4 regions of the Streptomyces sp. Ag109_G2-15 genome follow, and region 3 is predicted to be linked to each of the others. Evidence: riboswitches for the same ligand, from Rfam matches in the RefSeq annotation. Region 3 holds a riboswitch; each other region holds the start of a gene.
The links. Region 3 has a riboswitch for cobalamin ahead of CRP49_RS38740 (CbtB-domain containing protein). Riboswitches for the same ligand answer to the same signal wherever they lie in the genome.
Positions count from the first base shown of each region.

Region 1: linked by a shared signal. The riboswitch ahead of CRP49_RS25030 (cobalamin biosynthesis protein) and the one ahead of CRP49_RS38740 (CbtB-domain containing protein) in region 3 are both predicted to bind cobalamin.
Region 2: linked by a shared signal. The riboswitch ahead of CRP49_RS12400 (HoxN/HupN/NixA family nickel/cobalt transporter) and the one ahead of CRP49_RS38740 (CbtB-domain containing protein) in region 3 are both predicted to bind cobalamin.
Region 4: linked by a shared signal. The riboswitch ahead of CRP49_RS06180 (ribonucleoside-diphosphate reductase subunit alpha) and the one ahead of CRP49_RS38740 (CbtB-domain containing protein) in region 3 are both predicted to bind cobalamin.

Region 1 is NZ_OCNI01000001.1:5,569,774-5,575,034, reverse strand. It holds gene CRP49_RS25050 (lysozyme) at 1-712, shown strand, start outside; gene CRP49_RS25045 (inorganic phosphate transporter) at 855-2,117, shown strand; gene CRP49_RS25040 (hypothetical protein) at 2,145-2,372, shown strand; gene CRP49_RS25035 (hypothetical protein) at 2,659-3,150, opposite strand; cobalamin riboswitch at 3,356-3,498, shown strand; gene CRP49_RS25030 (cobalamin biosynthesis protein) at 3,598-4,542, shown strand; gene CRP49_RS25025 (cobyric acid synthase) at 4,539-5,261, shown strand, end outside.
Region 2 is NZ_OCNI01000001.1:2,788,432-2,793,692, forward strand. It holds gene CRP49_RS12390 (DUF4142 domain-containing protein) at 1-378, shown strand, start outside; gene CRP49_RS12395 (glycoside hydrolase family 13 protein) at 375-2,021, opposite strand; cobalamin riboswitch at 2,137-2,321, shown strand; gene CRP49_RS12400 (HoxN/HupN/NixA family nickel/cobalt transporter) at 2,349-3,446, shown strand; gene CRP49_RS12405 (nucleoside hydrolase) at 3,443-4,423, opposite strand; gene thrS (threonine--tRNA ligase) at 4,458-5,261, opposite strand, start outside.
Region 3 is NZ_OCNI01000002.1:496,142-501,402, forward strand. It holds gene metE (5-methyltetrahydropteroyltriglutamate--homocysteine S-methyltransferase) at 1-315, shown strand, start outside; gene CRP49_RS38725 (histidine phosphatase family protein) at 444-1,022, shown strand; gene CRP49_RS38730 (hypothetical protein) at 1,029-1,382, opposite strand; gene CRP49_RS38735 (CbtA family protein) at 1,475-2,227, opposite strand; gene CRP49_RS38740 (CbtB-domain containing protein) at 2,249-2,470, opposite strand; cobalamin riboswitch at 2,507-2,649, opposite strand; gene CRP49_RS38745 (MMPL family transporter) at 2,767-4,953, opposite strand; gene CRP49_RS38750 (rhodanese-like domain-containing protein) at 5,216-5,261, opposite strand, start outside.
Region 4 is NZ_OCNI01000001.1:1,446,313-1,451,573, forward strand. It holds gene CRP49_RS06175 (NACHT domain-containing protein) at 1-2,568, opposite strand, end outside; cobalamin riboswitch at 2,807-2,944, shown strand; gene CRP49_RS06180 (ribonucleoside-diphosphate reductase subunit alpha) at 3,069-5,261, shown strand, end outside.

The DNA.
Region 1 (5,261 bases), on a different contig from region 3:
CGCGGCCGCCACCGCGGCACTCGCCCTCGCGGGCGCCCAGGCCGCGGCCGCCGGGTCCCCGGCGTCCGCCGCCGGCCCGCTCAGAGGGCACGACGTGTCGTCCCACCAGAAGCACGTCGACTTCCCCGCCGCCCGGTCGGACGGCGCACGGTTCACCTACATCAAGGCGACCGAGTCCACGACCTACCGCAACCCCTACTTCGACCGGCAGTACGACGGCGCCCGCCGGGCGGGCCTGATCCGTGGCGCGTACCACTTCGCGCGGCCGGACAGGTCCTCGGGCGCCGAGCAGGCCGCGTACTTCGTGCAGCACGGCGGGGACTGGCGGGCGGACGGCTGGACACTGCCGCCCGCGCTCGACATCGAGTACAACCCGTACGACGACGAGCACAAGTGCTACGGGCTGGGCTGGAAGCGGATGGTCGACTGGATCCGGTCCTTCAGTGACGAGGTCGAGTCGGGGACCGGCCGGCGCCCGGTCATCTACACCACCGCCCACTGGTGGCAGGCCTGCACCGGCGACAGCCGCGCGTTCGCCGCGGACCACCCGCTGTGGATCGCCCGGCACGGCACCTCGGACCCGGGATCGCTGCCGGGCGGCTGGGCGCGCTGGACCTTCTGGCAGTTCGGCACCGAGGGCGGTCTGCCGGGTGACCAGAATCTCTTCAACGGGCCGCCGAGCCGACTGCGGGCCTTCGCACGGGGCTGGTAGCCAAGGGGCGCCTGGGGCGTGGATCCGAACGGCATTCCAACCTTCCCTTGACGACACCCTGACGCCTGTCTCAGTTCACCTTCCGTTCACCCAGGTTGCCTACGGTCCAACAGCCAATGACCTCGAACGATTGCCTGGGTAAATGGAAAACTTCTCGCTGATCCTCGCGATTGTGGTGGTAACCGCACTCGCGTTCGATTTCACGAACGGTTTTCACGACACCGCCAACGCGATGGCCACGACCATCTCGACCGGTGCGCTCAAGCCCAAGGTCGCGGTGGCCATGTCCGCCGCCCTCAACCTTGTAGGCGCTTTCCTCTCCGTGGAGGTCGCCAACACGATCTCCAAGGGTCTCGTAGATGAGAACGGCATCCGTCCCGAGGTCATCTTCGCCGCTCTCACCGGCGCGATCCTCTGGAACCTGCTGACCTGGCTCGTCGGACTGCCGTCCAGTTCCTCCCACGCCCTGATGGGCGGTCTGGTCGGCGCCACCGTCGCCTCCGCCGGCTTCGGCGCCGTCCACGGAGACATGCTGGTCACCAAGGTGCTGCTCCCGGCGGTGGCCGCCCCGATCGTGGCCGGCCTCGCGGCGATGCTCGCCACCCGGTTCTCGTACGGCATCGGCGGCAAGGCCGACGGCGAGGCCACCCGCAAGGGCTACCGCGCCGGGCAGATCGCCTCCGCCGGTCTGGTCTCCCTCGCCCACGGCACCAACGACGCGCAGAAGACGATGGGCATCATCACCCTCGCCCTCATCGCGGGCGGCGCCATCTCCCCCGGCTCCAACCCTCCCACCTGGGTCATCCTCTCCGCGGGTCTGGCCATCGCGCTCGGCACCTACATCGGCGGCTGGCGCATCATCCGCACCATGGGCAAGGGCCTGACCGACCTCGAGCCGCGACAGGGCTTCGCCGCCCAGACCAGCGCGGCCACGGCCATCCTGGCCTCCTCCCACCTCGGCTTCTCCCTCTCCACCACCCACGTCGTCTCCGGCTCGGTGATGGGTGCGGGCCTGGGCCGCAAGGGCGGTGTGGTCCGCTGGTCCACCGCGACCCGCATGTTCATCGCCTGGGCGCTGACCCTGCCGGCCGCCGCGCTGGTCGGCGCGGGCGCCGAGTCCGTCACGGACCTGGGTGACTGGGGCACCGCGGTCGTCGCCGTCTTCCTGGTCGGCGCCAGCGCCACGATCTGGAAGATCTCCCGTCGCGAGGTCGTCGACCACACCAACGTGGTCGCCGACACGACGGAGCCGGCCGGCGTGGTGACCACCGCCATCGCCGCGGTGACCCCGCCGCCCGCGGGCACCGTCGCCGATGACCTGTCGGCCACGATCCCGGCTCCGGCCGTGACCGCCGCCACCGCCACCGACCCGGCTCCGGCGGCTCCGCCGGCCGCCGCGGTCTGACCGCCCAGTACCGAAGGAAGCATCCCCATGAAGATCGACTGGGCGGCCCTCGGCTCCGTCTTCGGCGTCAGCCTCGCGTTCACGGTGGGCCTGGTGGCCCTGTTCACCCTCGGCGTCAACGGCCTGTCGCGCCGCGAGAAGGCGGTGGCGCAGGGTGGGTCCGCGGCGCTGGCGGTGACTGGTGCGTACGTGTGCTTCGCGGCTTGTGCGGCTGCGGTGGCTTACGGGATTTACTTGATCGTGGCGAAGCCCTGACGGCTGATCCACGCGTTGTCCGCCCTGTCGGGGCCATCTACCGGTGGCCTCGGCAGGGCGGAGTCATGTCGGCTTCCGGGGGAATGCTGAGCGACGGCTGGGACTTCGTCACGTTCGGTGGATGGGGGCCCAAGTAGCCGCACAGGGGCTGGATGGGGCCTTGGGTGAGGTGGGCGAGGGGGTAGGTCAGGGTGCCCGCGTCGGTGTAGCCGTGTAGACCCCGTCTGCGCCGCAGCGAAAGTTCCGTCCGACCGGAACAGCGCGGCAGACACGTCCGACTCGTCCGTCACAGGCTCCGGCAGAGGGCCCAACTCGGTTCGCATCTTGAATGGACAGGACCGTCCGAGTCGTCCTGAAGCACAGCAGCGGTGGTGCCGCTTGCGTGCGCCATGGCCCGCACGTTGCCCAACGGCCCATCGGCGTGGGCGTCCCACGTCGGGTGGACACGGAATTCGAGGAGGTCCCGCCCCGTCACCAGGTCATGCGGCAGGACCCACCCGACGTCGAGCAGCTCCCCCTGCCTGGACTCGACGCCCCAGCTGACCCCGGATCCCCAACGTCCGTCGGATCCATCCCCATTCGACCACTGCATGTTCACCGTGAAGTGCGCCTCCGTGGAACCCCGCGCCACTGCGATTGCCTGCTGGAGGGTCTCCGCCGCCACACCGGCCGCCGTGCCGCCCCGTGAGACCCGCTGCACCCCGCCGGGACGCTCGCCCGCCACCTCCAGCAGTACGGCCTGGCCGTCGTCCAGCAGCATCTCGCCCACGTACGCCACCGTGTGTCCCCTCCCACGCCCGTTGCATCCCGTATGAGACGTACGCGCTCTTGCAGGCGGTCACCGTCCGTGAGGACAAGCGGGATTCCCGAATGCCGCCCGACGGAGGGGAATTCACCGCAACCCGGTCCACCCTCACCGCCCGCCGTGCTGGCGATGTGGGCCTCAGCACAGTCCGGCGTCCCAGGTCAAAGGCAAGTTGACGGCCCTTCCGGGTGCGTGGTGGACTGCCCAGGCCATGTACGGCGGCAGGAGAGGAAGCCGGTGCGAATCCGGCGCGGTCCCGCCACTGTCACCGGGGAAGAAAACCCCGGGAGCCAGGAACTCTCACCGCCGGTCTCGTCGAACCAGGGCGCGGACACCCTGAGTGAGGACATATCGCCATGCGCGGCTGCCGATTGAGGTTCAGTAACCGGGCCCTGCCTGCCCCCACGGCCGGCTGAGCCGATGGGTGCCGATCGCTGCTACGCGTACGGCGCCGCCGCCGGCCTCATCGGCGACCTGCTTCTCGGCGATCCGCGCCGCGGGCATCCGGTCGCCGCGTTCGGGCGGGCTGCCGCGGCCGTGGAGCGGGTGTTGTGGCGCGACCACCGTGGCTGGGGGGCGCTGCACACCGTCGTGTGCGCCGGAGGTGCCGTCGCGCTGGGGGCCGTGGCCGAGCGGGCCGTGCGCCGCTCCCCCCTCGCTTCCGTGGCGTTGGCCGGTGCCGCCACCTGGGCTGTCGTCGGGGGCACTTCGCTCGCCCGGGAGGCGCGGACCATCGGGCGCGCCCTGGAGGCCGGGGATGTCGAGGCGGCCCGGGTGCGGCTGCCGCATCTGTGCGGGCGGGATCCGCAGGCGCTGGATGCCGACGGGATCGCGCGGGCCGTCGTGGAGTCCGTCGCCGAGAACACCTCCGACGCCGTCGTGGGGGCCCTGGTGTGGGGTGCCGTGGGTGGGGTGCCCGGGCTGCTCGGGTTCCGGGCCGTCAACACCCTGGACGCGATGGTGGGGCACAAGTCGGCCCGCTACCGGCGCTACGGCTGGGCCTCCGCCCGGCTGGACGACGTCACCGGGTGGCCGGGGGCTCGGCTGACCGCCGTGCTGGCCGCCGTGGCCGGGCCCGACCCGCGGGGTGCCCTGCGCGCCTGGAAGGCCGACGCCCGCAGGCACCCGAGCCCCAACGCCGGTCCCGTCGAGGCCTCGTTCGCGGGTGCCCTCGGTGTGCGGCTGGGCGGGACGCTCTCCTACGGCGGGCGCGTCGAACACCGGCCCGTGCTCAACGGGGACACCGGGCGGGCCGTCCGGGTCACCGACATCGACCGGGCCGTACGGCTCTCCCGCCGGGTCGGCCTGCTCGCGCTCGGCGTCACGGTCGCCGCGCGCCGACTCGTGAAGGGACGTGCGAAGTGAACGGTGGTCTCCTCGTCGCCGGCACCACCTCCGACGCCGGCAAGAGCGTCGTGACGGCCGGGATCTGCCGGTGGCTGGTGCGCCAGGGCGTCAAGGTCGCGCCCTTCAAGGCGCAGAACATGTCCCTCAACTCGTTCGTGACCCAGGAGGGTGCCGAGATCGGGCGGGCTCAGGCCATGCAGGCCCAGGCCTGTCGCGTCGAGCCGACCGCGCTGATGAACCCCGTGCTGCTCAAGCCCGGCGGTGAGCAGAGCAGCCAGGTGGTGCTGCTCGGGAAGCCGGTCGGTGAGCTGAGCGCGCGCGGGTATCACGGGGGGCGCCAGCAGCGGCTCCTCGGCACGGTGTTGGACTGTCTCGCCGAGTTGCGGGGCACGTATGACGCGGTGATCTGTGAGGGGGCGGGGAGCCCGGCCGAGATCAATCTGCGGCGGACCGACATCGTGAACATGGGGATCGCGCGGAACGCGCGGCTGCCGGTGCTCGTCGTGGGTGACATCGACCGCGGGGGCGTCTTCGCCTCCTTCTTCGGGACCGTCGCGCTGCTCTCGCCCGAGGACCAGGAGCTGGTCGCCGGGTTCCTGGTCAACAAGTTCCGCGGCGATGTCAGCCTGCTGGAGCCGGGGCTCGACATGCTGCACGGGCTGACCGGACGGCACACGTACGGCGTCCTGCCCTTCCGGCACGGGCTCGGCATCGACGAGGAGGACGGGCTGCGGGTG
Region 2 (5,261 bases), on a different contig from region 3:
TTCGACACCGACTTCGCCAACATCCTGCGGATGACGCACGGCTCGATCTTCAACACGGTGGCGAAGATCCGGTCCACGACCAAGAACTCACTGGTGCGGGCCCTGGCCGACCAGGCCAACGACACCGTGCTCGACCACATCACGGTGATGGAGAAGACCGGTCTGGTCGACTTCGACCAGACCCTCTTCCAGCAGACCACCCCGCCGAAGCTGCCCGACTCCGACCTGACCCCGCCGCCCCCGCCGGCGGGCCAGCCCGAGGTGGTGCTCACCCCGCCGCCGAACGCCACGTCCACACCGGTGGACATCGACGGCCTCACCGCCGGCAACGGCGGCGGGGGGAACGCCGCGCCCAGCCCGAGCCCGACCGTCGGCTAGCCCAGCCAGACCGTGGTGTCCGGCGGAAGGACGCCCGTCTCCGGGAGCGGGGTGCTGGCCAGCAGCACCTCGCCCGGAGGCAGTAGTACGGGCTCAGCGGTGAGGTTGGCGACACAGCGCCAGGTCTCGGTGCGGGCGAAGTCCAGCACCCCGGCCGGGGCGTCGGGCGTCCAGGTCAGCGTCTCGCCCTCCAGCAGCTTGCGGCGCAGCCGGAGCGCGGTGCGGTACAGCTCCAGGGTCGAGCCCTCGGCACCCGCCTGGGCCTCGACGGCGTACGACGCGAAGGACGGCGGCTGCGGCAGCCAGGCGGCCCCGGACCCGAAGCCGTACGACGGTCCGGTCGTCGTCCACGGCAGCGGCACCCGGCACCCGTCGCGGCCCTTGCGGGCATGTCCCGTCTGCTCCCAGATCGGGTCCCGCAGCACCTCGGCGGGCAGGTCGGCGACCTCGGGCAGGCCGAGTTCCTCGCCCTGGTAGACGTACGCCGATCCGGGCAGCGCCAGCATCAGCAGGGTCGCGGCCCGGGCCCGGCGCAGGCCCGCCTGCTGGTCGGGCGCCGGAGCCGTGCCGCCGGACAGCAGCCAGGCGTTCTCGTCGGTGCCGGGCGGGAGCACGAGGCGTGAGGTGTGGCGGACGACGTCGTGGTTGGAGAGCACCCAGGTGGCACTGGCACCGGCGGCACGGGCCGTCGCCAGGGAGCCGGTGATGACCTGACGGAGTTCGTTCGCGTCCCAACCGGCCTGCAGATACTCGAAGTCGAAGGCCTGGCCGAGTTCGTCCGGGCGGGCGTACAGGGCGCGGCGGGCGTCCGGGACCCAGGCCTCGGCGACCGCGGTGCGGGGCGGGCTGTAGGCGTCGAAGATCTTGCGCCAGTCGCGGTAGATCTCGTGGACCTCGTCGCGGTCCCAGTAGGGGTGCGTGCCGGGCTCCACCCGCAGCAGGGCATCCTCGCCCGTGGCGCCCAGGTCGCCCACGTCCCGCAGCGGTTCGGTCAGGTCCTTGGCCAGGCCGTGGGCGACGTCGACGCGGAAACCGTCGACGCCCCGGTCGGACCAGAACCGCAGGGTGGTGCGGAAGTCGGCGCGGACCTCGTCGTTCGCCCAGTTCAGGTCGGGCTGTTCGGGGGCGAACAGGTGCAGGTACCAGTCGCCGTCGGGGACCCGCCGCCAGGCGCTGCCACCGAAGACCGACTGCCAGTCGGTGGGCGGGAGTTCGCCGGCGGCACCACGGCCGCGGCGGAAGACGTAGCGCTCGCGGGCGGCGGATCCGGGTCCGGCCCGCAGCGCCTCCCGGAACCAGGGGTGCTGGTGCGAGGTGTGGTTCGGGACGATGTCGACGACGACCTTCAGGCCGAGCCGGTGGGCCTCGGCGGCCATCGCGTCGAAGTCGTCCAGGGTGCCGAGGCGCGGGTCCACGTCCCGGTGGTCGGCGACGTCGTAGCCGCCGTCGGCGAGTTCGGAGGGGTAGAAGGGGCTGAGCCACAGGGCGTCGACGCCCAGCGTGGCGAGGTGGTCCAGGCGCTCGGTGACGCCCCTGAGGTCACCGAGGCCGTCGCCGTCGGCGTCGGCGAAGCTGCGCGGATAGACCTGGTAGATGACGGCCTGGCGCCACCAGTCGGGATTCCTGGAGGAGAGGTCTGCCATACCCGAACTCTGTCCACCTTGCCCGGAAACGGAACCTCGGGTCGGCCATGTGCCCGGCTGTGTGATCTTCAATACCTGGGCAGGTATGCGGCTTTGCAGCCGAATGGATCGCCGCCTACGGTGGGCGGGCCGTGGTGCTCGGGAAGTCGATGGAAGGTCGACGCGGCCCTCGCCACTGTGATCGGGGAGTTCCCGTTCCGTCCGGCAGCCGCCGGGCCACTGGTCGTACGACCGGGAAGGCAGGAACGGCGGACGCACGACCCGTAAGCCAGGAGACCGGCCACGGCACTCACGAGTTGATCCACGAGGTGCTGGAGCGTGAACCGGATGGCCGGGATGCCCGATGCTGCTGCTTTCCGCTGGCGACGGGAGGACACGATCAGGACGGCGGGGCTGCTGGCGGTCATCGCCGCGCTGCACGTCGTCGCCTTCGGCGTGCTCTTCCTGCTCGTCGCCCCCGAGCACTACCAGGTCGGCCGGGACGTCTTCGGCATCGGCCTCGGCGTCACCGCCTACACCCTCGGCATGCGGCACGCCTTCGACGCCGACCACATCGCCGCCATCGACAACACCACCCGCAAGCTGATGGCCGACGGCAAGCGGCCGGTGTCGGTGGGCTTCTGGTTCGCGCTGGGCCACTCCAGCGTGGTGGTGCTGCTGGCCGCCCTGATCGCCGGCGGCACCCAGCTCGCGGGCAGGGTCATGAACGAGCACTCACGCACCCACCAGGTGCTCGGCTTCCTGGGTACGACGATCTCGGGCACGTTCCTCTACCTCATCGCCGCCCTCAACCTGGTGGCCCTGGCCGGCATCCTGAAGGTCTTCCGGGCCATGCGGGCGGGGACGTACGACGAGAGGGAACTCGAACAGCACCTGGATTCCCGGGGCTTCATGAACCGGCTCCTCGGCCGCCTCACCAAGTCGATCAGCCGCCCCGGCCAGATGTACCCGCTGGGCTTCCTCTTCGGGCTCGGCTTCGACACGGCCACCGAGGTCACGCTGATGGTCATGGCGGGCTCGGGAGCGGCGGCGGGCCTGCCCTGGTACGCGATCCTCTGCCTCCCGCTCCTCTTCGCCGCCGGGATGAGCCTGTTCGACACCCTCGACGGCACGTTCATGAACTTCGCCTACCAGTGGGCGTTCTCGAACCCCGTCCGCAAGGTCTTCTACAACCTCACCATCACCGGCCTGTCCATCGCCGTCGCCTTCTTCATCGGCACGATCGAGCTGGTCGGCGTCCTGCACGACAAGTTCGACCTGACCGACGCCGTCACCGGCTGGATAGCCGGGATCGACCTGGACAGCGTCGGCTACATCATCGTCGGCCTGTTCGTGGTGGTGTGGGCGGCGGCGCTGTCGTACTGGCGGATCGCCAGGGTGGAGGAGCGCTGGTCGAACCCGGCCGGCGCCGCCGCCTCGGACTAGGGCCTGGTGGCGTGGCGGCGCTCCACCGTCTCCAGGTACAGCTTCACGTACCGATCCACGTCCACCTCCAACGCCACGTCCACCAGGGCCTGTTCACGCGCGCCGTGGTGGATCTCGGACTCGCCGTGGCGGGCGCGGCGGTCGACGATCGTCTGGCCGCGGGTCGGGCCGGGAGCCAGGGAGACCTCGACCGGCAGCAGGCGGGTGCCGATGCCGCCCGGGTCCGCGACCGCGCACACCGCGCCCGCGTCACCGAGGCCGCCGGCCGGGTCGTCGCCGTCGGGGTCGGGCGCGGACGGGCGGTGGGCCAGCAGCTCGCCGGCCAGCCGGGTGCCCGGTTCCTTGCTCGCCCGCAGCCGCCGTACGTCCGCGCCCGGTACGACGACCCGGGTGAACACGTCGAGCCCGTACATGGTGACCGGCACCCCGGCGCCGAGCAGGATCGCCGCCGCCTCCGGGTCGTGCCAGACGTTGAACTCGGCGACCGGTGTGGCGTTCCCGGTGGCGACCGCGCCGCCCATGAACACGATCCGCTCGATGTTCCGGGTCACCTCCGGGTGCGTGCGCAGCAGGAGGGCGATGTTGGTGAGCGGTGCGGTCGGGATCAGGGTGACCGGGGTCGGGGAGGCCAGGATCTCGCGGTACAGCAGGGTCACGGCGTCCACGGCGGCGCGGCCGCGTCGGGGGGCGGGCAGGCCGAGGTCGCCCATCCCGTCCACGCCGTGCACATGCCGGGCCGAGCGGGCCGGCTCGATCAGCGGACGCTCGGCGCCCCGCGCCACCGGGATGTCGGGGGCGCCCGCCTGCTCCAGCACGGTCAGGGTGTTGTGGACCACCCCGTCGACATCCGTGTTCCCGGCCACACAGGTCACCGCCCTGAGGTCCAGGCCCGGGTGGCGTACGGCGAACAGCAGGGCCAGGGCGTCGTCGACGCCCGTGTCGCAGTCGATGATCACGGGGATGGGCTGACCGGTCACAGCTGACTCCTTCCGTCGTACCGCCGACACTAGATCAGGACCACAGTGCGGTGCCCCTTGCCGCCACCCGGTCGGCGATGCGCCGCAGCAGATCGGGCACGGGGAGGGCGCCGGGGCGGCGGCCGTCCCTCAGCCGTACGGCCGCGAGGCCCGCCTCGGCCTCCCGGTCGCCGATCACCGCCTGGTACGGGACCAGACGAGCTGCCCGGACGCGGGCGCCGAGGGTGCCCTGCTCGGGGGCGGCCAGCTCGGCACGCAGGCCCAGCGCGGCCGCCTCCCGGACCACCGCGGCCGCCCGCTCCACCTGCGCCTCGGCGACCGGCAGCACGGCCAGCTGCACCGGGGCCAGCCAGGCCGGGAAGGCCCCGCGGTGCGCCTCGACGAGATGGGCCACGGCCCGCTCCACGCTGCCGATGACGCTGCGGTGCACCAGCACCGGCCGGTGCTTCGCGCCGTCGGCGCCGATGTAGTGCAGGTCGAAGCGGGTGGGCTGGTGGAAGTCGATCTGCACGGTGGACAGGGTGGACTCGCGGCCGGCCGGGTCCGCGATCTGTACGTCGATCTTGGGGCCGTAGAAGGCGGCCTCGCCCTCCGCCTCCTCGTACGCCACGCCGGACTCGGCCAGCACCTCCCTCAGCAGCGTGGTGGCCCGGCGCCACAGCTCCGGGTCGGCGACGTACTTGCCGCCCTCGCCGGGCAGCGAGAGGCGGTGGCGTACGGCCTCGATGCCGAGGTCGGCGTAGGCGCGGGCGATCAGCTCCAGCGCCGACCGGGCCTCGTCGACGGCCTGCTCCAGGGTGCAGAAGATATGGGCGTCGTTGAGCTGGATGGCGCGGAC
Region 3 (5,261 bases):
GTCCGGGCCATCGACGATCTCGACGCCGACGTCATCAGCCTGGAAGCCGCCCGCTCCCACATGCAGGTCGCCCGGGAACTCGCCGCCTACGGCTACCCGCGCGAGGCCGGACCGGGTGTCTACGACATCCACTCCCCGCGGGTACCCGGCGCGGAGGAGTCTGCCGATCTCCTGCGCCTCGGGCTGAAGGCCATCCCCGCCGAACGTCTGTGGGTCAACCCCGACTGTGGTCTCAAGACGCGTGGCTGGCCCGAGGTACGGGCCAGTCTGGAGAACCTGGTGGCTGCGGCGCGGACCGTGCGCAGGGAGATCTAGCCACCGAGCCGGGCGCGCCCCGGTCGAACCGACCGGGGCGGCCTGCGCGGCTGCCCGGCATGCCCGTACCGTCGTACGCAGCCAGTCCGGAACACCCCGCCCCGCGGCGGAAGCAGAGGAGCAGCCGCGTGACCAGCCGTGTCACTCTCATCTCACCGGCGACCACGCCGTCGCTGCGGCGGGCCCGCTTCGACGACGGCGACTCGATCGAGGACAGCGCGGCGGCGCGGGCCAGGTCGGCGGCCGGGTCGCTGCCCGCCGCGGTGCGTGTCCTCGTCTCTCCCAGCGTGCGCTGCCGGGAGACAGCCTCGGCGCTCGGCCTCGACGCCTCTCCGCAGCCGGAACTCTCGGGCCTGGACGTGGGCCGGTGGCGGGGGCGGACGCTGGACGACGTCGGTGCCGTAGAGCCGGAATCGGTGGCCGGCTGGCTGGCCGATCCGGGTGCCGCACCGCATGGCGGGGAGTCGGTACGGGAGCTGTGTGCCCGGCTCGCGCGCTGGCTGGACACGAGTGGTGCGGTGGACGGCAGGACGATCGCCGTGGTGGAGCCGGAGGTCGTACGGGCCGTGGTGGTGCACGCGTTGGGCGCGCCCGAGGCGGCGTTCTGGCGCGTCGACGTCCCGCCGCTCACGGCGACGGAGGTCACCGGCCGCTCCGGGCGCTGGAACGTGCGGCTCGGACACGTCCTCGCCGGGCCGGGCGACTGACGGCGGTCAGGCGGTCGCGTCCCGATGGCGGCGCAGCAGTGCCGCGATCGCGCACCGCAGGCAGTCGGTGTCCGTGTCCCCGGTCGTGTCGTGGTGGCCGTGGCAGTCGGCCGCCGCCTGTCGGCCCGCGCCCTCATCCGCCGTACGGCAGGCCGCCGTTGGGCCCCCGACCAGGGCTTCGAGTTCTTCGAGGAGTCTCTCGGTCCGCTTGACCTGCTGGGCGAGCACCCGTACCCGCGCGCTCTGGCCGCCGATCTGGCGTCGGCTGGCGATGAGTTGTGCGTACTCCTCCACGGTCAGGGCGACCGCCTCACGTCCGCCGAGAGTGATGTGGCGCGGTTCGGGACGTTGTCTGGCCACTCGGCTCCTCCGCTCGTCGCCTCCTCCGGTGTCCGGGAAACGCGAGAGGGCCCCCGGACGGTTCCGGAGGGCCCTCTCGTGTCCTGAAGGGATCAGTGCGTGGCGGGAACTCTCCGCCCGGACTCGGCGGTCGCGGGCTTCGGGTTCAGCTGCCGCTCGGCCAACTCGCCGAAGAGCAGGCCGAATCCGCCCCACAGAACGGCCTGGATGGCCAGTGCGGAGAGGCGGAACCGCCACAGCAGGGTGGCCGGGAAGTCCTTCGGCACCTCGTTGACGGCCGGCAGGAAGGCGTAGGCCAGGCCGATCGCGACGGCGAAGGCGGCGACCGCGAGGACGGTCGCGTACCAGGTGCCCAGGGTGGGTACGAGGCGCTTGCCCAGGATGGTGGCGGCGACCGCCAGGAGCACGCCGAGCAGCATCATCAGGAAGTACAGGGTCGTCCGCTTGCCGATGGTGTCGGGGTCGCCGACCGACGGCGGGTTGGCCGGGTACTTCAGGAACGGGACGACGTAGACGGCGAGCAGTGCGCAGCCGGACAGCAGCAGCGCGGTCGCCCGCGGGCCGAAGCGGCCGACGCGGCCGAGCGCGACGCAGAAGGCGAGCGCCGCGATGCCGCCGAAGGCGACCCCGTAGACGAGGACACCGGTGGCCAGGCCCGCGGTGGACTGCAGGGAGCGGGAGACGACCTCCATCTCGTGCTCGTGGGAGTGGGCGTCCTCGAAGCTGATCGCGTTGTCGACGCTCGGCTCACCGAGGAAGTAGGCGACGACCAGGGCGAGTACGCCGGCGGCGAGGCCGGCGAGCATGCCTCGCACGAGGAGGTTTCTTACCGTTGTGGAGTTCATGGGTGCGCGGTGTCCCTCGCGTCAGTGGCAGGGGAACCCGAGCAGGTGGCGGGCGTCGTGCACCCACTCGTGGACGTCCGTGCCGTTGAACACGGAGGTGGCGCCCTGCTCGGCGCCGACGAAGTAGAGCAGGACGAGCATCAGGATGCCGAAGAAGACCGCCCAGGGTGCGATTGCCTTGAGCGGCAGCGTGGCGGGAACGGCGGGGGTGGTGGCTGTCGGCTGGGCGACGGTCTGCGCCATGGCAGGACCTCCTCTGGGAGTTCGCGTCCCATCTCGGTGGTGCACATGACGACGGCCACGGGTCTGACTCACGGGTCCCCAAGGGGTGTTCCGCATACAGTGGCGCGACCGTGCCGGATTCCCACCGGCTTCCGTCTCGCCGTCGTCGATATCGGACAGACCGTACCGCGTGGCGCGTGCATGGCCAAGACCGCGTGGTCCGTCGTGATCTTCCTCTCGCGTCGGCCGTCACGGCGAGGCCGGGGTGCGGTCTGCCGGGCCGTGCGGCCCGGCAGACCTGCCCCGTCACACTGCCGTCAGCCGCGGCGGCCCGACGGATCGGGCGCGACCGTGTCCCGGTTCTGGCCGGGGACCGAACCGGCGTCAGGAGACCCGGCGCCGACGGGCGCTCCCTGCGCCCGGTCACCGTGGCCCGGCCACCACGCGGCGTGGCCGATCAGCGCGGTGAGGCTCGGCGTGAAGAACATCGCCATCACGAAGGCCGCGACCGCGATGCCGAAGGAGACCGCGAAACCCATCTCCGTCAGCAGCGCGTTGCCCGCCAGCATCATCGTGGCGAAGGTCGCCGCCAGGATGAAGCCGGCCGCCGCCACGGTCGGCCCGGCGTGCCGGAGCGCCATGCCGGCCGCCTCGCGCGGCTCGCGGCCCTCGCGGGCCTCCTCGCGGAGCCGGGCGATCATGAGGATGTTGTAGTCGGTGCCGATGGCGACCACGAACAGGTACATGATCACCGGGAGCATGAACATCAGACCCGAGTGTCCCTGTCCCTCCTGGAAGATCCAGACCGTGGCGCCGAGGGTGGCACCGAAGCCGAGGCCCACCGAGGCCATCAGGTACCAGGGGGCGACCACACTGCGCAGCAGCAGCCCCAGGATGACCATGATGAGGAGGGCGGCGACGGGGAAGACCGTCCGGTAGTCGTGGTTGACCGCGGTCTTGATGTCCTTGTAGATCGAGGACATGCCGCCGACGACGGCCTCCGTGCCGCCGGGGGCGTCGGAGTGCGCGACGTCGCGCACCTCGCCCACGACGTCGATCGCCTTGTCCGTCGAGGCCTCGTACTTGAGCGTGACGGTGAAGTCCGCGGTGGTACCGCCCTTGTTCACCTGGGTCATGCGCGCGCTCGCGACGCCGTCCACGGCGCCGAGCTTCCGCGCGTACGTGTCGAAGGCGGCCTTGTCCAGCGGCTTGCCGTCGGTGCTCGACAGGTAGACGTCGGTGGGTGCGGCGGCGCCCGCCGAGTACGCCTTCTGCATCTCGTCCTGGACGACCATGGACTCCTTGGTCTTGGGCATGGAGCCCGCCGCCAGGTCGAACGTGGCGTTGAAGCCGAGGGTGCCCAGCGAGAGGGCGACCAGGACGAGGCCGGACACCGCGGCGGTCAGCGCCGGGCGGCGCTGCACGCCCCGGCCGAGGGCGGCGAACCGGGCGTTCTCCGGCTCCCGCTGCCAGGACTTGGAGGGCCAGAAGACCTTCGGTCCGATGAGCGAGACCACGGCCGGGATCAGGGTCAGGCCCGCGACCAGGGTGGCGGCGACCGCGATGGCGAGCGCCGGGCCCATCTGCTTGAGGAAGCCGAGCGTGGACAGCACCAGCGCGAGGAAGGCGATGATGACCGCTCCGGCGGCCGAGGCGATGGCCTCGCCGACCCGGTCGACCGCGTTGACCATGGCCTGTTTCGGCTCGTCGCCGGCGCGCAGGCGCTCGCGGTAGCGGAACATCAGGAAGAGGAAGTAGTCCGTGCCGACGCCGAAGAGCACGACGATCAGGATCGACGAGATCGAGCTGTTGGCCTGCAGGTCGAACAGCTTGGTGGCGTAGGCGATCAGCCCGTTGGCCACGGCGGACACCAGACCGATCAGGACCAGGGGCAGGATCGCCAGGATCGGCGCACGGAAGATGATCAGCAGGGTCACCAGGATGATCAGGAAAGTCCCGATGCCGATCAGCGCCTGGCCGCGCTGGGAGGAGTCCTGCTGGTCGAGGACCTGCGCGGCGGAGCCGCCGAGCTTGACGTCGAGGTGCGTGCCCTTGGCCAGGTCCTTGACGTCCTCGCGCAACACCTTGGCCGCGTCGGCCTGTTTGGGCTGACCGGCGTTCTTGCTGTCCATCTGCACCAGGGTCAGGTCATACCTGCCGTCCTTGGACGGCAGGCCGGGGACGACCTTCTGCACCTGGTCGATGTGCTTCTTGCCCAGTTCTGAAGTGATCCGGGCGATGTCCTGCTTGTCGGCGGCGGTGAGCTTGCCGCCGTCGGTGCGCTGGTACAGCGCGATCGCGGACGGAGTGAAGGCGCTGGGGAACGCCCTCTCCTGCAGATCCGCCGCTTTGATCGACTCGTAACTTTTGGGCAGGAAACTGCTCTCGTCGCTGTTCGAGGGCAGGCTCGGCGCGGTGGCGACGATCGCCACCGCCGCGATGAGCCATGCCACGATCGTCCAGACGGGATGACGGACGACGGCATTCCCAATGCGTCGGAACATGCGGAAGGTCCTCCTGGGCAGGAAGATCACCGCAGCCCGGGGAGCGGACCCTGGCATCGGCGACCCCGACCAGCCGTCGCTCTCGGGCCGGTCGAATGGTTGTCTTCAGATGCGATCGTAGTGACCGCACACCGCGATCATTCCATCGTGTGCCGTCCGGCCGCCAAAAACCCTTCTCTTTTCAGTCATGGCTGTTCACTCGCCGTTTGAGGAGTGAACTCCCGTCTGACTGGCGGGCGTTGGAGCATCTTGCGGTCCTAGGTCAGCGACTGCGGAGAGCACTGAGTGCCGCGTCGAAGTCGGCCGCG
Region 4 (5,261 bases), on a different contig from region 3:
CAGCCACTTGGTGAGACGATCCCGGGCCTCGTCGCGGTGGTTCTCCTCGACGGAGCCCAGCAGCATGGGGATCATCCAGGCCCGCATCACGAACTCCCGCAGCAGAACGACACGTTTCTGCTGGTACTGCCGGTTGAACGCCTCCCGGCGGCGGGTCAGCTGCTCGACGAGCCGGTCCCGGGTCCGTGACGCGACGCGGGCGGTTCTCACCTGCTGGATCTCCGCCGCCCACTCCTCGCACAGCTGCCTCTTGCGGGCCTTCAGGTCGTGGACCTTGTCGTTGTACTCCCGCACGGGGTCGGTGTGCTTGCTGATCCATTGGCGGACCACGGCGAACGCGTCATTGCCGCCGTTGCCGAACTCCTGGGCGGCCGCCAGGCGGATGGAGTACGCGGGCTCCTCCTTGCCCATCTCGAAGAGTTCCTCGTAGAGCGGCGTGGTGTCGATCCTGCGGGAGGTGGCCCGCAGCGCCGTGCCGAGCTGCTTGAGCAGCCCCAGTTTCGCCTCCTCCAGGGTGCGCCGGTCGCCCTTGAAGCCCCGCCACCGGTGGTGCACCGTACGGACGATGGTGCGGAGCAGTCTCGGGTCGTCCTCCACGCTCTCGACCTCCAGGGCCGCCGTGTACAGGTCGAGCGCCTTCGGGTCGGCCGGGCGGCGGTCGGCGGCGGTCAGCAGCCGGTGGGCCAGCGGCCGCCCCCGCACGGGAGCCTGCCGCCGGAACTCCTCCTCCCACTTCTTCAGCTCGGCGGTCACGCTGCCGCCCTTCGCGGACCGGTCCGCCGCCCGCCGGCGGGACAGCAGCACCAGGGCGATGAGCAACTCCCTGCTGGGACCCGGAGGTTGCAGCGCCCGCTCGACCAGCTCTCCGGCGCCGCGCTCCCCCAGGCGGTAGAGCATGCGGTAGCCGAAGTAGGCCTGGAGGGTGCTGTGCGGGAAGCGGACCTTCTGCTCGAAGCCCTCCACCAGCCTCAGTTTGTCGGCATGGCTCGCGAAGCGGGCGAGGACGGCACGGCACTGGCCCAGGTTCCCCTCCCGCAGCCTTCTGCTCACCTCATCGCTCATACCGGCGCACAGGAGGCTCCAGATCCGTTCCCGGTGCCACTCGGAGAAGACGTTGCCGCGCTTGCCGTAGCGGTCGTAGTCCCGCTGCTCCCACAGGTGCTCGGCGATGGCCCGCACCCGCCGGACCCGGCCGGGGTGGACGTCCCTGTCCAGCAGCTCCCTGAAGCCGACCTCCAGCGTGTCCTGGAGGAGTCCCACACAGGCCAGGGCGGAGACCACCTCCAGGGCGTCCCGCCGCTCCCTCGGCTCCAGCGCCACGTCCGCGCGCAGCCGGCCCTCCAGCAGGGAGTTCTCCCAGGTCTCCAGCAGCCACAGTCGCAGTTGGCCGCGGTCCCTGCTGCGGGAGTCCAGGCGCCGCGGGTCGTCGCGGCGGTCCCGCTCCAGGTCGCCGTGGTGGTGCAGCTCCCGGGCGATCTGCAGGTAGATGGGGGACTCGGTCACCTCCGCCGTCTCCACGATCCAGTCGACGCGGCGCTCGTCCGTCTCCGGCACGCGTGCCTCGACGAAGTGCAGCGCCTCCTCCTCGCTGAGCGGTTCCAGCTCCACGATGGCGGCGGGGGTGCTCTCCAGCGGGCTGTGCGGCCGGGAGGCGATGACGAGGGGCAGCCGCTCCCCGTGGGCGCGCTCGATGGCCCTGCGGATGATGTTGTCCCGGTCCTCCCGCAGGCCCTCGTCGAGTACGGCCTCCTCCAGGCCGTCGGCGATGACGACCACCTTGTCGTCGGCGAGCAGCTGCTGCCAGACCCGCTCGGTCTTGGCGCGCGCCAGGACGCCCTGGGGCGCCTCCTCGGCGAATCGCTTCTGGGCCATGCGCTCGAAGTCCAGGTCGGGGCCGGTGGCGTCGCGCAGCCGGATCGGGACGGGGACGGCACCCTGCGCGGCCAGCATCTCGGTGAGCCGCACCAGGACGGCGGTCTTGCCCACGCCCATCCCGCCGACGAGCAGATACGGGCGGCGGGTGTCGCGCTCGCGCAGCCGCTGGGCGATGACCTGGGCGACCTCCTCCCGGCCGACGATCTCGGCGATGTCCGGCCCGGCGGTGACGACCAGGTCCTGCGGACGCCGGCGCGCCTTCGCGAGATAGCGGCGCTTGGTCCAGCTGTACCAGGCGAACAGGAAGAACGCGGCGGCGAGCGAGGCGGCGAGGACGGGACCGAGGACGCGGGAGATGCCGTCGAACCCCGGGCTCGCTATCCATTTCTCGACCCAGTTCTTCTCGTTCCTGTGCGGCGAGAGCGAGAGGTACACGCCCTCCACGAACCAGGCGAGGAGCGCGAGCGCGGCGAGGGCCCACACGACCCTGACGGCGTTGGTGTAGGAGAACCATCTGCGCCACTTCTTGGGCCGGGTGGTGTCCTGGCGGGCCTCCCACCGGACAGTCAGGGCGTGCCAGCGCCTCAGGTACACCCGTCTGACCCGTCGCCCGAGTCCCCTCAACGGAAGTGTCGCCATGGGTGCGTTGGGCGGTCGCTCCTTGCCCGGCGGATGACGGACGACCTTCGGCATGGTGCGCTCTCCTCCCCAGAGCTGGCTCGGGACGGAGGACCCCCGCCGGTGTCGGCACCTACTTCCATGGAATCACTCACGGCTGCCCCCGCAACCCGGCTGCCCCGGTCCGCACACCCGAGCGGGACCGGAATCCCCTCTCCCGCCTGGCCGACCTCACTCTCCTCACCCACGAGTTGACCGTCTGAAGCCACCGCAACACGCAACAGACACAACATCTGGGGGTGACACCACGACCCGGCACTAGATGTATGCTCGTCCTCGCTGTCGCCGCAGGGGAATCCGGTGCGAATCCGGAACTGTCCCGCAACGGTGTACTTGCGTGCATCCGCACGCCTGTTCAGTCCGAGGACCTGTCGGCAGCGCGCGCCCGGCCGTCCGGTCCGGGTGCCTTCAGACGTCCGGGCCTCGTGGAGTGGGCCGGTGGACGCGACGCCGTGCGCGCTCGTGCTGCCCCCTGCCCTCCGCCAGGCCCCGTGCCGAGCGAGGGAGAGCCCCACGTGACCATCGCGCCAGCCGACCCGGCTTCAGCCGTCCAGGCGACCGCAGCCCCGGTGGAGACCGACGGTCCCGGTGCCGCGTTGCTGCGGACCCTGACCGAGCTGACCGCCGACCTCCCCGACGCCGACCCCGGCCGGGTCGCCGCGGCCGCGCTGCGGGGCCGCTCCGCCCGGGCCGACGAGGCGGAGTTGCGCGAGCTGGCCACGGAGGCGGCCGCGGGCCTCATCTCCGAGGACCCCGCCTACTCCCGGCTGGCCGCCCGGCTGCTGACCATCTCGATCCGCGCCGAGGCCGCCTCGCAGGGCGTGACGTCCTTCACCGGGTCCGTCGCCGTGGGCCACCGCGAGGGCCTGGTCGCCGACCGCACGGCGGAGTTCGTACGACTGCACGCCGAGCGTCTCGACACGCTGATCGACGCGGCCGGCGACGACCGCTTCGGCTACTTCGGCCTGCGCACCCTGCACAGCCGCTATCTGCTCCGGCACCCGATCACCCGTCGGGTGCTCGAGACGCCCCAGCACTTCATGCTGCGGGTCGCGAGCGGTCTGGCCGAGGACGACACCACCCGGTCCGTCGACGAAGTAGCGGCGCTCTACGGGCTCATGAGCCGTCTCGACTACCTGCCCTCCTCCCCCACGCTCTTCAACTCCGGCACGCGGCACCCCCAGATGTCGTCCTGCTACCTCCTCGACTCGCCACTGGACGAGCTGGACTCCATCTACGACCGCTACCACCAGGTCGCCCGCCTCTCCAAGCACGCCGGCGGCATCGGTCTGTCGTACTCCCGGATCCGCAGCCGCGGTTCGCTGATCCGCGGCACCAACGGGCACTCCAACGGCATCGTCCCGTTCCTGAAGACCCTGGACGCCTCGGTGGCGGCCGTGAACCAGGGCGGCCGGCGCAAGGGCGCGGCCGCGGTGTACCTGGAGACCTGGCACTCCGACATCGAGGAGTTCCTGGAGCTGCGGGACAACACCGGTGAGGACGCCCGCCGTACGCACAACCTCAACCTCGCCCACTGGATCCCGGACGAGTTCATGCGCCGGGTCAACGCCGACGAGCAGTGGTCGCTGTTCTCCCCGGCGGACGTGCCGGAACTGGTCGACCTCTGGGGCGCGGAGTTCGACGCGGCCTACCGCAAGGCGGAGGCGGACGGGCTCGCGAAGAAGACCATCCCGGCCCGCGACCTGTACGGCCGCATGATGCGCACCCTCGCGCAGACCGGCAACGGCTGGATGACCTTCAAGGACGCCGCCAACCGCACCGCCAACCAGACGGCCGAGCCGGGCCACACCGTCCACTCCTCCAACCTCTGCACGGAGATCCTGGAGGTCACCGACGACGGCGAGACGGCGGTCTGCAACCTGGGTTCGGTCAACCTCGGTGCCTTCGTGCGCGACGGGGACATCGACTGGGAGCGCCTGGACGAGACGGTCCGCACGGCCGTCACCTTCCTCGACCGTGTGGTCGACATCAACTTCTACCCGACCGAGCAGGCGGGCCGCTCCAACGCCAAGTGGCGTCCGGTGGGCCTGGGCGCGATGGGTCTGCAGGACGTCTTCTTCAAGCTGCGCCTGCCCTTCGACTCCGCCGAGGCCAAGGCCCTGTCCACCCGTGTCGCCGAGCGGATCATGCTCGCCGCGTACGAGGCCTCCGCCGACCTGGCCGAGCGCAACGGCCCGCTGCCGGCCTGGGAGAAGACCCGTACGGCCAAGGGCGTTCTGCACCCCGACCACTACGACGCCGAGCTGACCTGGCCGGAGCGCTGGGCGGCCCTGCGCGAGCGGATCGCCGCGGTCGGCATGCGCAACTCGCTCCTCCTCGCGATCGCGCCGACCGCCACCATCGCCTCCATCGCGGGCGTGTACGAGTGCATCGAGCCGCAGGTCTCCAACCTGTTCAAGCGCGAGACGCTGTCCGGTGAGTTCCTGCAGGTCAACTCGTACCTGGTGCAGGACCTCAAGGACCTCGGTGTCTGGGACGCGCGCACCCGTGAGGCGCTGCGCGAGTCCAACGGTTCGGTGCAGGACTTCGCGTGGATCCCGGCCGACGTCCGGGCGCTGTACCGCACGGCGTGGGAGATCCCGCAGCGCGGCCTGATCGACATGGCCGCGGCCCGCACCCCGTTCCTGGACCAGTCGCAGTCCCTGAACCTGTTCCTGGAGACGCCGACCATCGGCAAGCTCTCCTCG